Regions from separate parts of the Streptomyces sp. NPDC007875 genome, predicted to be linked through region 3. Evidence: riboswitches for the same ligand, from Rfam matches in the RefSeq annotation. Region 3 holds a riboswitch; each other region holds the start of a gene.
What was found. A riboswitch is a leader RNA that binds a small molecule or an ion and turns the genes downstream of it on or off. The one in region 3 is predicted to bind cobalamin.
Positions count from the first base shown of each region.

Region 1: another riboswitch for cobalamin. It lies ahead of metE (5-methyltetrahydropteroyltriglutamate--homocysteine S-methyltransferase); the one in region 3 lies ahead of ACFYOY_RS09630 (cobalamin biosynthesis protein).
Region 2: another riboswitch for cobalamin. It lies ahead of ACFYOY_RS02450 (ribonucleoside-diphosphate reductase subunit alpha); the one in region 3 lies ahead of ACFYOY_RS09630 (cobalamin biosynthesis protein).

Region 1 covers NZ_JBIADZ010000009.1:246,039-249,302, reverse strand. The annotation lists gene ACFYOY_RS20945 (AraC family transcriptional regulator) at 1-745, shown strand, start outside; gene ACFYOY_RS20940 (hypothetical protein) at 893-1,102, shown strand; cobalamin riboswitch at 1,241-1,462, shown strand; gene metE (5-methyltetrahydropteroyltriglutamate--homocysteine S-methyltransferase) at 1,626-3,264, shown strand, end outside.
Region 2 covers NZ_JBIADZ010000001.1:573,387-576,650, forward strand. The annotation lists gene ACFYOY_RS02435 (hypothetical protein) at 131-418, shown strand; gene ACFYOY_RS02440 (hypothetical protein) at 459-623, shown strand; gene ACFYOY_RS02445 (GNAT family N-acetyltransferase) at 689-1,195, shown strand; cobalamin riboswitch at 1,355-1,515, shown strand; gene ACFYOY_RS02450 (ribonucleoside-diphosphate reductase subunit alpha) at 1,653-3,264, shown strand, end outside.
Region 3 covers NZ_JBIADZ010000004.1:68,198-71,461, reverse strand. The annotation lists gene ACFYOY_RS09635 (cobyric acid synthase) at 1-851, opposite strand, end outside; gene ACFYOY_RS09630 (cobalamin biosynthesis protein) at 848-1,831, opposite strand; cobalamin riboswitch at 2,005-2,158, opposite strand; gene ACFYOY_RS09625 (hypothetical protein) at 2,343-2,591, opposite strand; gene ACFYOY_RS09620 (inorganic phosphate transporter) at 2,605-3,264, opposite strand, start outside.

The DNA.
Region 1 (3,264 bases), on a different contig from region 3:
CCCGGACGGCCGCCGCCGCACCGTCACCGCGCCCGCGCTGCTCTGGCTCACCCCCGGGGTCACCCACCACTACGCCCCGGACCCGGACACCGGATGGGACGAGGCGTTCGTCGACTTCACAGGACCGGCCACCGCCGCCTACGCCGACCTGGGCTATCTCGACGCTGACGGCCCCGTGGTCGCGCTCACCGACACCGCCACCGCCCGTACGGCCATCGGCCGGATCGCCCGCGCCGCGCGCCAGGGCAATCCGTTCCTGGAGGTCGAGACCGCCGCCGCCGTCCATGAACTCCTCGTCGCCCTCCGCCGCGTCCGCGCCGACACCGGTGCCGACGGACATCCGGTGCTCCAGGCCCTGGCCCGGGACGCCTTCCAGCCGCTCTCGGTGATCGAACACGCCGCCCGGCACGGCATGACACCGGCCGAACTGCGCACCGCGGTACGGCGCGGCGCGGGGTGCAGCCCCAAGGACTACCTCCTCGGGATCCGGCTGGGCCGCGCCAAGGAACTCCTCGTCGGCACCGAACTGCCGGTGGCCGCCATCGCCCGCCGCGTCGGCTACGACGATCCCGCCTACTTCAGCAGGCTGTTCGCCCGCCGAGTGGGCACGGCACCGGTCCGCTTCCGCGAGCAGCAGTGCCGCTCGGTCCCCGGAGGCTTCACCGACCGCGTCCCCGACCCGAGCCGTCCACCGACGATCCCGCCCTCCGCACCGGCGGACGACGGACGGCGCGGCGGAGGATGACCGGACGCGCGCCCTGGGCCGGCCGGACGGCCGCGGGGGGCGGCTTCCGCCATTGGGGGGACGGTGGGCCGCGGTTGCCCCACCAAAGGGGCACCATGCATGCGAAGCCGGTCATATCCGGCGGCAGATCCTCAGCAAGGAGTTCCCATGCGTATCCGGACCGCCCTGTCCACGCTCGCCCTCACCGCCGCGTCCCTCGCCGTCGGCGCGGGCGGCGCCCTCGCGGACGACGCGCCCGATGTCACCGTCAACAACTCCAGCAGCACGACCTTCCCCGGCGTCTGCGCCAGCAACCAGTTCTCCTTCGTCACCGTCCCGGTCAATCTGGCGGGCGGATCGGACTCCGGCGCGTGCTGACCCCCTGATCTCGCTGATGGACGAGGGTGCGGCCGGTGCACGGCCCGGGCGGCACCGGCCGTACCCTCGGGCATCGCGTGTTCCACTTCACCCTCCCGAATACCGGACCGATCCCTGCACACCGCCGGACGGCCCCGTAGGCTGGCGGGTGCAGCTGGTTCGCCCCGTCCGCCAGGCGGGACGCGTCGTAAGAGGGAACCCGGTGGGAATCCGGGACTGCCCCGCAGCGGTGAGCGGGAACGACCGCCGTCATACGCACTGGGTCCGGTAGAGGGATCTGGGAAGCGACGGCCACTAGGTGTCCTCCCCAAGAGGACGCGCCCGTGAGTCCGAAGACCTGCCATCTGCCCGCGTACGGACGACTCGTGCGCGGACACCCGGTGACCTCGAGGGCGGGTCGGCGTACATACCGGTCGGACGACCGCGCGCTTGCCGCGCGAGGTCGCGGCGTCCGGTCTGTCACCCTTCGCGTTCTCCTCCCGTCGCCGGGATCTCAGGGATTCATCTCGCGAAGGAGATCTCCGTGACACCGAAGTCCGCGGCCGCGGCAGCACGGGCCACCGTGTACGGCTACCCCCGCCAGGGCCCGAACCGGGAACTGAAGAAGGCGATCGAGGGCTACTGGAAGGGCCGCGTCACCGCCGACGCGCTCCGGGCCACCGCCGCCGAACTGCGCAGCACCACTTGGCGGCAACTGGCCGGGGCGGGCATCGACGAAGTTCCCACGGGTGACTTCTCGTACTACGACCACGTGCTGGACACCACCGTCATGGTCGGCGCGATCCCCGACCGCCACCGGGACGCCGTCGCCACCGACCCGCTCGACGGCTACTTCGCGATGGCGCGGGGCACACAGGACGTCGCGCCGCTGGAGATGACCAAGTGGTTCGACACCAACTACCACTACCTGGTTCCGGAGCTGGGTCCGGACACGGTGTTCATGGCCGACTCCGCCAAGCAGGTCGCGGAGCTGACGGAAGCCCTCGGCCTCGGCCTGGCGGCGCGGCCGGTCCTGGTCGGGCCCGTCACCTACCTCCTCCTCGCCAAGCCCGCCCCCGGCGCGCCCGCGGACTTCGAGCCGCTCACCCTCCTGGACCGCCTGCTTCCGGTGTACGCCGAGGTCCTGGCCGATCTGCGGGCGGCCGGTGCCGAGTGGGTGCAGCTCGATGAGCCCGCCCTGGTCCAGGACCGCACGCCGGCCGAGCTGAACGCAGCCGGCCGCGCCTACCGCGATCTCGGCGCCCTCGCCGACCGACCGAAGCTGCTGGTCGCCTCGTACTTCGACCGCCTCGGCGAGGCCCTGCCCGTGCTGGCCAAGGCACCGGTCGAGGGGCTGGCGCTGGACTTCACGGACGCCGCCGCCGCGAATCTGGACGCGCTGGCCGCCGTCGGCGGGCTGCCCCGCAAGCGGCTGGTCGCCGGTGTCGTCAACGGCCGCAACATCTGGGTCAACGATCTGGAGAAGTCCCTGGCCAGGCTCGGCACCCTGCTGGGTCTTGCCGACCGGGTCGACGTGTCCGCCTCCTGCTCGCTGCTGCACGTCCCCCTCGACGCGGCGGCCGAGCGGGACATCGCACCGCAGATCCTGCGCTGGCTGGCCTTCGCCCGGCAGAAGACCACGGAGATCGTCACCCTCGCCAAGGGCCTGGCCCGCGGCACCGACACGATCACCGCCGAACTGGCCGCGAACCGGGCCGCCCTCGCCTCCCGCGCCAACTCCCCCATCACCCGCGACCCGGCCGTCCGCGCCCGCACCGGCGCGGTCACCGAGGCCGACGTCCGCCGCTCCCAGCCGTACGCCGAACGCGCCGCGGCCCAGCGCGCCCACCTCCGCCTGCCGCTGCTGCCGACCACCACCATCGGCTCCTTCCCGCAGACCGGCGAACTGCGCGCCGCCCGCGCCGATCTGCGCGGCGGCCGGATCGACACGGCCGGGTACGAGGAGCGCATCAAGGACGAGATCCAGGAGGTGATCTCGTTTCAGGAGGCGACCGGCCTGGATGTGCTCGTGCACGGCGAGGCCGAGCGCAACGACATGGTCCAGTACTTCGCCGAGCAGCTCACCGGTTATCTCGCCACGCAGCACGGCTGGGTGCAGTCCTACGGCACCCGCTACGTCCGCCCGCCGATCCTGGCCGGTGACATCGCGCGCCCCGAGCCGA
Region 2 (3,264 bases), on a different contig from region 3:
GTATGACAAGCGCTCCGCTATTCGGGGGAACGCGCGGCCGGAGTATGGCCTGCCGTCCTCCACCGTGCCTCTAATGAGTGACATCGGCAGTGCCAACCCGTGCGGGACCACCCGGGGAGGGATCGATCCGATGAGCCTCGCCGCGTTCCTCCTCGCCCTCGGCACCACCTGCCGTATCACCCGCTTCATCACCAAGGACACGCTGGCGGCGGAGTTCAGAACCTGGGTCGCCGACCGCTTCGGCGACGACTCCCGGCCCTCCTACCTCGTCAACTGCGGCTGGTGCACCAGCACCTGGGTGGCCGGCGCCATCGCCGTCTACGCCTCCTTGCTGCACACCACCGCGTGGTTCCACCTCCCGGCCACCGCCCTGACGCTCTCCTACCTCGCCGGGGTCGCCTCGCGGTGGCTGGACTGACACCGACCCGTACTGGACTCGAGGGAAAGGAACGGCAGCCATGGCCTGCAACTGCGGCGGAGGGACACGTGGCCCGCGACCCGTTGTCGTCTATGAGTTGACGCTGCCGGACGGCACGGTCCGGCGCTATTTCACCTATCAGGAAGCCGACGCCGCCAACAAGCGCGCGGGCTCCACCGGAGTGATCAACACCGCCGTCCAGTGACGGCGAAGACCGGCGAGTGACGGCATGGCGGCCCGATTGTCAGTGGTGTGCGGCAGACTGCGGCCATGGACATCACGATCAGGCGCGCGCGGGACGAGGAGCTGGACGGGATCGGGGAGCTCACCGCGCAGGTGTATCTCGGTGACGGGCTCCTGGACTTCGGCGACAGTGATCCATATCTCACCACCCTGCGCGACGCCCGGCGCCGGGCCGCCGAGGCCGAGCTGCTGGTCGCGGCGGACGCGGCGAGTGACGAGGTGCTGGGGGCCGTGGCGTTCGCGGTGTACGGCGGCGCGTATGCGGAGCTGGCCCGGCCTGGCGAGGGCGAGTTCCGGATGCTGGCCGTGCGGGCGGAGTCGCGGCGGCGCGGGGCGGCCGAGGCGCTGGTGCGCGCCTGCCTGGACCGGGGGCGCGCGCTGGGGCTGCGGCGGATCGTGATCAGCAGCCAGCAGTCCATGACCGCCGCCCACCGGCTGTACGAGCGGCTGGGGTTCGTGCGGGCCCCGGAGCGCGACTGGTCGCCGATAGCCGAGTTGGACCTCACCCTGTGGGCGTTCACGGTGGAGCTGTGACGACCGGCGGCGTGCGCCCTGGGCCATGGGCTCGCGTGCGCGACGGGTCACGGGCTTGTGTGCGCGCCCGGCTGCGGGCTGCCACGGGCCCCAGGTCACGGGCCACCTCCGGAACGCATTAGCACATTCATGCGAAACTCCGCACCTCACGACACAAGATATGGGGGTGCGTGCGTCGGTCGACACAAGATGTATGCTCGTCCTCGCTGTCGCCGCAGGGGAATCCGGTGGGAATCCGGAACTGTCCCGCAACGGTGTACGTGTGCGCTTATGCGGCGTGCCCGTAAGTCCGAGCACCTGCCGACGGCCCTGTGTGAACACGTCCCCCGGCCTCGAGGGTTGGGCCGATGGACGCTGCGTGGTGTGCCTGGCGTACGAGGAGTGCGGCATCGGCATGCCCGTACGCGCCCATCGCGCCTCCCCTCGTGGCCCCGGCCGAGCGAGGGAGAGCACCTCAGTGACCATCGCGCCCGCAGATCCGGTTTCAGAGCAGGCGGTTTCTCAGGCAGCGCACGACGCGCCCGGAACCGCCCTGCTACGGACGCTTACCGGACTCACCGCCGACTTGCCCGCCACCGACCCCGGCAAGGTCGCGGCCGCCGCCCTGCGCGGCCGCCATCCCGGCTCGGACGAGGCGGAGTTGCGCGGCCTGGCGACCGAGGCGGCGGCCGGGCTGATCGCCGAGGAGCCGGAGTACTCGCGGCTGGCCGCGCGACTGCTGGCGCTCACCATCACGGAGGAGGCGGCCGGGCAGGGCGCGGTCTCCTTCTCCACATCCGTCCAGGTGGGCCACCGTGAGGGCCTGCTGGCCGACTCCACCGCCAAGTTCGCCGCCGCCCACGCCGCACGGCTGGACGCGCTGGTGGAGCGGGCCCTGGCCGACGGCGCCGACAAGCGCTTCGGCTACTTCGGACTGCGCACCCTCTACAGCCGCTATCTGCTGCGCCACCCGATCACCCGTCAGGTGATCGAGACCCCGCAGCACTTCCTGCTGCGGGTGGCCTGCGGGCTCGCCGAGGACCTCTCGGAGCGGGCGCTGGACGATGTGGCCGAGCTGTACCGGCTGACCAGCACGCTGTCGTATCTGCCCAGCTCCCCCACGCTGTTCAACTCCGGCACCCGGCATCCGCAGATGTCGTCCTGCTATCTGCTGGACTCGCCGCTGGACGAGCTGGACTCGATCTACAACCGCTACCACCAGGTGGCACGGCTGTCGAAGCACGCGGGCGGCATCGGCCTGTCCTACTCCCGTATTCGGGCGCGCGGTTCGCTGATCCGGGGCACCAACGGGCACTCCAACGGCATCGTGCCGTTCCTGCGCACACTCGACGCCTCGGTGGCCGCCGTCAACCAGGGCGGCCGGCGCAAGGGCGCGGCCTGCGTCTATCTGGAGACCTGGCACGCGGACCTCGAGGAGTTCCTGGAGCTGCGGGACAACACGGGCGAGGAGGCCCGCCGCACCCACAACCTCAACATCGCCCACTGGATCCCGGACGAGTTCATGCGCCGGGTCGAGGCGGACGCCGACTGGTCGCTGTTCTCCCCGGTCGACGCGCCCGATCTGGTGGACCTGTGGGGCGATGAGTTCGACGCCGCGTACCGGAAGGCCGAGGCCGAGGGGCGGGCGGTCAAGCAGGTCCCGGCGCGGCAGCTGTACGCCCGGATGATGCGCACCCTCGCGCAGACCGGCAACGGCTGGATGACCTTCAAGGACGCCGCCAACCGCACCGCCAACCAGACCGCCGAGCCCGGCAGGGTCGTCCACTCCTCGAACCTGTGCACCGAGATCCTGGAGGTCACCAACGACGGCGAGACCGCCGTGTGCAACCTCGGCTCGGTCAACCTCGCCGCGCACCTGGACGAGGACGGGCAGCTGGACTGGGAGCGCCTCGACGCCACCGTCCACACCGCCGTGACCTTCCTCGACCGCGTGGTGGACATCAACTTCTACCCGACGGACGAGGCCGGGGCCTCCAACTCCCGCTGGCGGCCGGTGGGCCTGGGCCTGATGGGGCTGCAGGACGTCTTCTTCCGGCTGCGGCTGCCGTTCGACTCGCCCGAGGCCAAGG
Region 3 (3,264 bases):
TCCCGCACCGTGCCGCGCAGCGACATCCGAAGTCCGTCCTCCTCGTCGATCCCCAGCCCGTGGGCGAACGGGAGCACACCGACGGTCGGGCGCCCGGTGAGGTCGCGCAGCATGTCCAGACCGGGCTCCAGAAGGCTCACATCGCCGCGGAACTTGTTCACCAGATAGGCGGCCACATGCCGTTGGTCCGCCGCCGACAGCAGCGCGGTGGTGCCGAAGAAGGACGCGAAGACGCCACCGCGGTCGATGTCGCCGACCACCACGACCGGAAGCCCGGCGGCGCGCGCCAGCCCCATGTTGACGATGTCGGTGCGGCGCAGGTTGATCTCGGCCGGGCTGCCCGCGCCCTCGCAGATCACCGCGTCATGGGTGCGCCGCAGCTCCTCCAGGCACTCCGTGACGGTCCCCAGCAGCGCCTCCCGCCCCGAGGCCCGCGTGCGCCCGGGGGAGGCCGCGTCCGACGGCGGGTTCGCCGTGGGCCCCGACCGCCCGAAGTACCCGCGCGCGCTCAGCTCGCCCACCGGCTTGCCCAGCAACACCACTTGGCTGCTGCGGTCGCTGCCCGGCTTCAGCAGGACCGGGTTCATCAGCGCGCTCGGCTCGACGCGCGCTGCGGCGGCCTGCATGGCCTGCGCCCGCCCGATCTCCGCCCCCTCCCGGGTGACGAAGGAGTTGAGCGACATGTTCTGCGCCTTGAAGGGGGCCACGCTGACGCCCTGACGGGCGAGCCACCGGCAGATCCCGGCCGTCACGACGCTCTTGCCCGCGTCGGAGGTCGTGCCCGCGACGAGCAGCCCCCCGCCCCGCGCCCCGGAACCGTTGGTGCCGCCCTTACCGCGTATCCCGCTCATCCACCGCCCCTTCCCAAGGCCTGAGGCCGCCCCGTCAACGCCCTCAGGACCGGCCGGGCCGCCACGGACACCCCGAGTGCCAGGACGCCGACGCGCCGCGACAGCCGTATCGCCCGCTCGATGTCGGCCGACTCCACCGGCCGCCCGCCGGAGTTGAGTACCGGCCGGTGCTCGGCCCGGCCGCCGTAGGTGAGGGTGCCGCCCAGCCGCACCCCGAGCGCGCCCGCGAACGACGCTTCCACGGGGCCCGCGTTGGGGCTCGGGTGGCGCCGGCCGTCGCGCCGCCAAGCGCGCCGTGCACCGCGCGGATCGGGGCCCGCGAGTGTCGCCAGGGCCGCCGTAAGGCGGGCACCGGGCCAGCCGGCCACATCGTCCAGACGGGCCGCCGCCCAGCCGAACCGCCGGTAGCGCGGCGACTTGTGGCCCACCATGGCGTCCAGGGTGTTGACGGCGCGGAAGCCGATGAGTCCCGGTACGCCGCCCACGGCGCCCCACACCAGCGCGCCCACGACGGCGTCGGAGGTGTTCTCGGCGACCGATTCGACGACCGCGCGGGCGATCTGCGGTCCGTCCAGCGCCTGAGGATCGCGGCCGCACAGATGCGGCAGCCGCTCCCGGGCGACCTCCAAGTCCCCCGTGGCCAGGGCTCCGCCGACGGCCCGTGCCTCACGGCCCAGCGTCGTACCGCCCAACACGGCCCAGGTGGCGGCGGCGGTCAGCGCGGCCTCCGCGCCACCGCGCCCGCCGAGGGCCCGTACGGCGCGGGTCAGCAGCGCGGCACCGGCGGCCGCGCCGCCCGCGCACAACGCGGTGTGCAGGGCCCCGTAACCGCGGTGGTCCCGCCACAGCCGGCGCTCGGCGGCCGCGGCGGCGCGCCCGAACGCGGCGACCGGATGGCCGCGGCGCGGATCGCCGGTGGCGAGATCACCGAGGAAGCCGAGGGCCGCGCCGCACGCGAACGAGGCGTGATCGGCACGCATTCGTCAGGCCGCCGTCACGCCTCGGCGCGGCGGCACATGACCAAAGGGGCCAGGGGGGCCGAAGGGGCCGGAAGAGCCAGGGCGGACAGAGGAGACTGGCGGCGTGGCGGTGCCGGGCATGGCGGTATGTCCTCACTCAGGGTCCGCGCCCTGGTTCGACTGACCGGCGGTGAAAGTCTCCTGGCTCCCGGATCCGCGCCCCTCCCGGTCTTCCAGCCCCGCGTACGGAAGGAACCGCACGGTCGAGCCGTGACCCCATACAGGCGATGGGAGAGTGCTCCCCGGTGACAGTGGCGGGACCGCGCCGGATTCTCACCGGCTTCCTCTCCTGCCGCCGTTTGGCTCGGGAAGTCCACCATGGGCCGCGAATGGCCGTCAACTCGCATATGACCCATGACGCCCGAGTGTGCCGAGCCCCACAGACGGCGGCCGCACACGAGGCGGCCGCCGGACGGTCGGCGCTGGTCAGCGCCACCATCCGGCGGCCGGTGGGTCGATGAGGACGCGAGCCTCAGGCGACGATCAGATAGATGCCGTACGCCACGGCCGCGGCGCACAGCGCGAAGCAGGTGTATGCGCCGGTGCGCGCGAGCGCGGAGGCGCCGACCGCGCCACCGGACACGGCTGCCGCGCCGCCCTGCTCCGGCGCCGCCTTACGGGACGTCCCGAGGATGCCCAGGGTGAAGACGCCCACCATGCCGACGGTCACCGCGAGGCTGACGCCGAAGACCTGGCCGAGTGCCGCCCAGTCGATGCTCATGTTCCGTGGCTCCTTAGCGGGTGGTGCTGCTCGCGGCGGCGGGGGTGGGGGTCTGGTCGAGGGTGTGCTCGGCGATGCCGCTCTCAGGGGCGGCCTCGGCCGCGCTCTCGGGGGCGGAGGGCTTCGTACCCGCGGGCGGTGGGGCCACGGACCGCAGGGCGGCCGTGACGGCGCCCACCGGCTCGTGTGCGCCGACCTCGTTGACGTTGGTGTGGTCCACGGGCTTGCGGCGCGACAGCGCCCAGATCGCCCCGCAGGCCAGGACGGCGAGCACGGCCACCGCCGTGATCCCCGCGTTGCCCTGGTCGGCCAGCAGCGCGGCGCCGCCCGCCACCAGGCCCGCGGCCGGGAGGGTCAGCACCCAGGCGGCCACCATGCGGCCGGCGGTCGACCAGCGCACCACCGCGCCCTTACGGCCGACACCCGCACCCATGACGGCGCCGGAGCAGACCTGGGTGGTGGACAGCGCGAAGCCGATGTGGGAGGAGGCGAGGATGACGGTCGCGGCGCCGGTCTGGGCGGCGAAGCCCTGCGGCGGCTGGATGTCGGTGATGCCCTTGCCCATGGTGCGGATGATGCGCCAGCCGCCCAGGTAGGTGCCGAGCGCGATGGCCAGGCCCGCCGAGACGATGACCCACAGCGGCGGGTCGGAGTCGGGCGCCACCACGCCCCC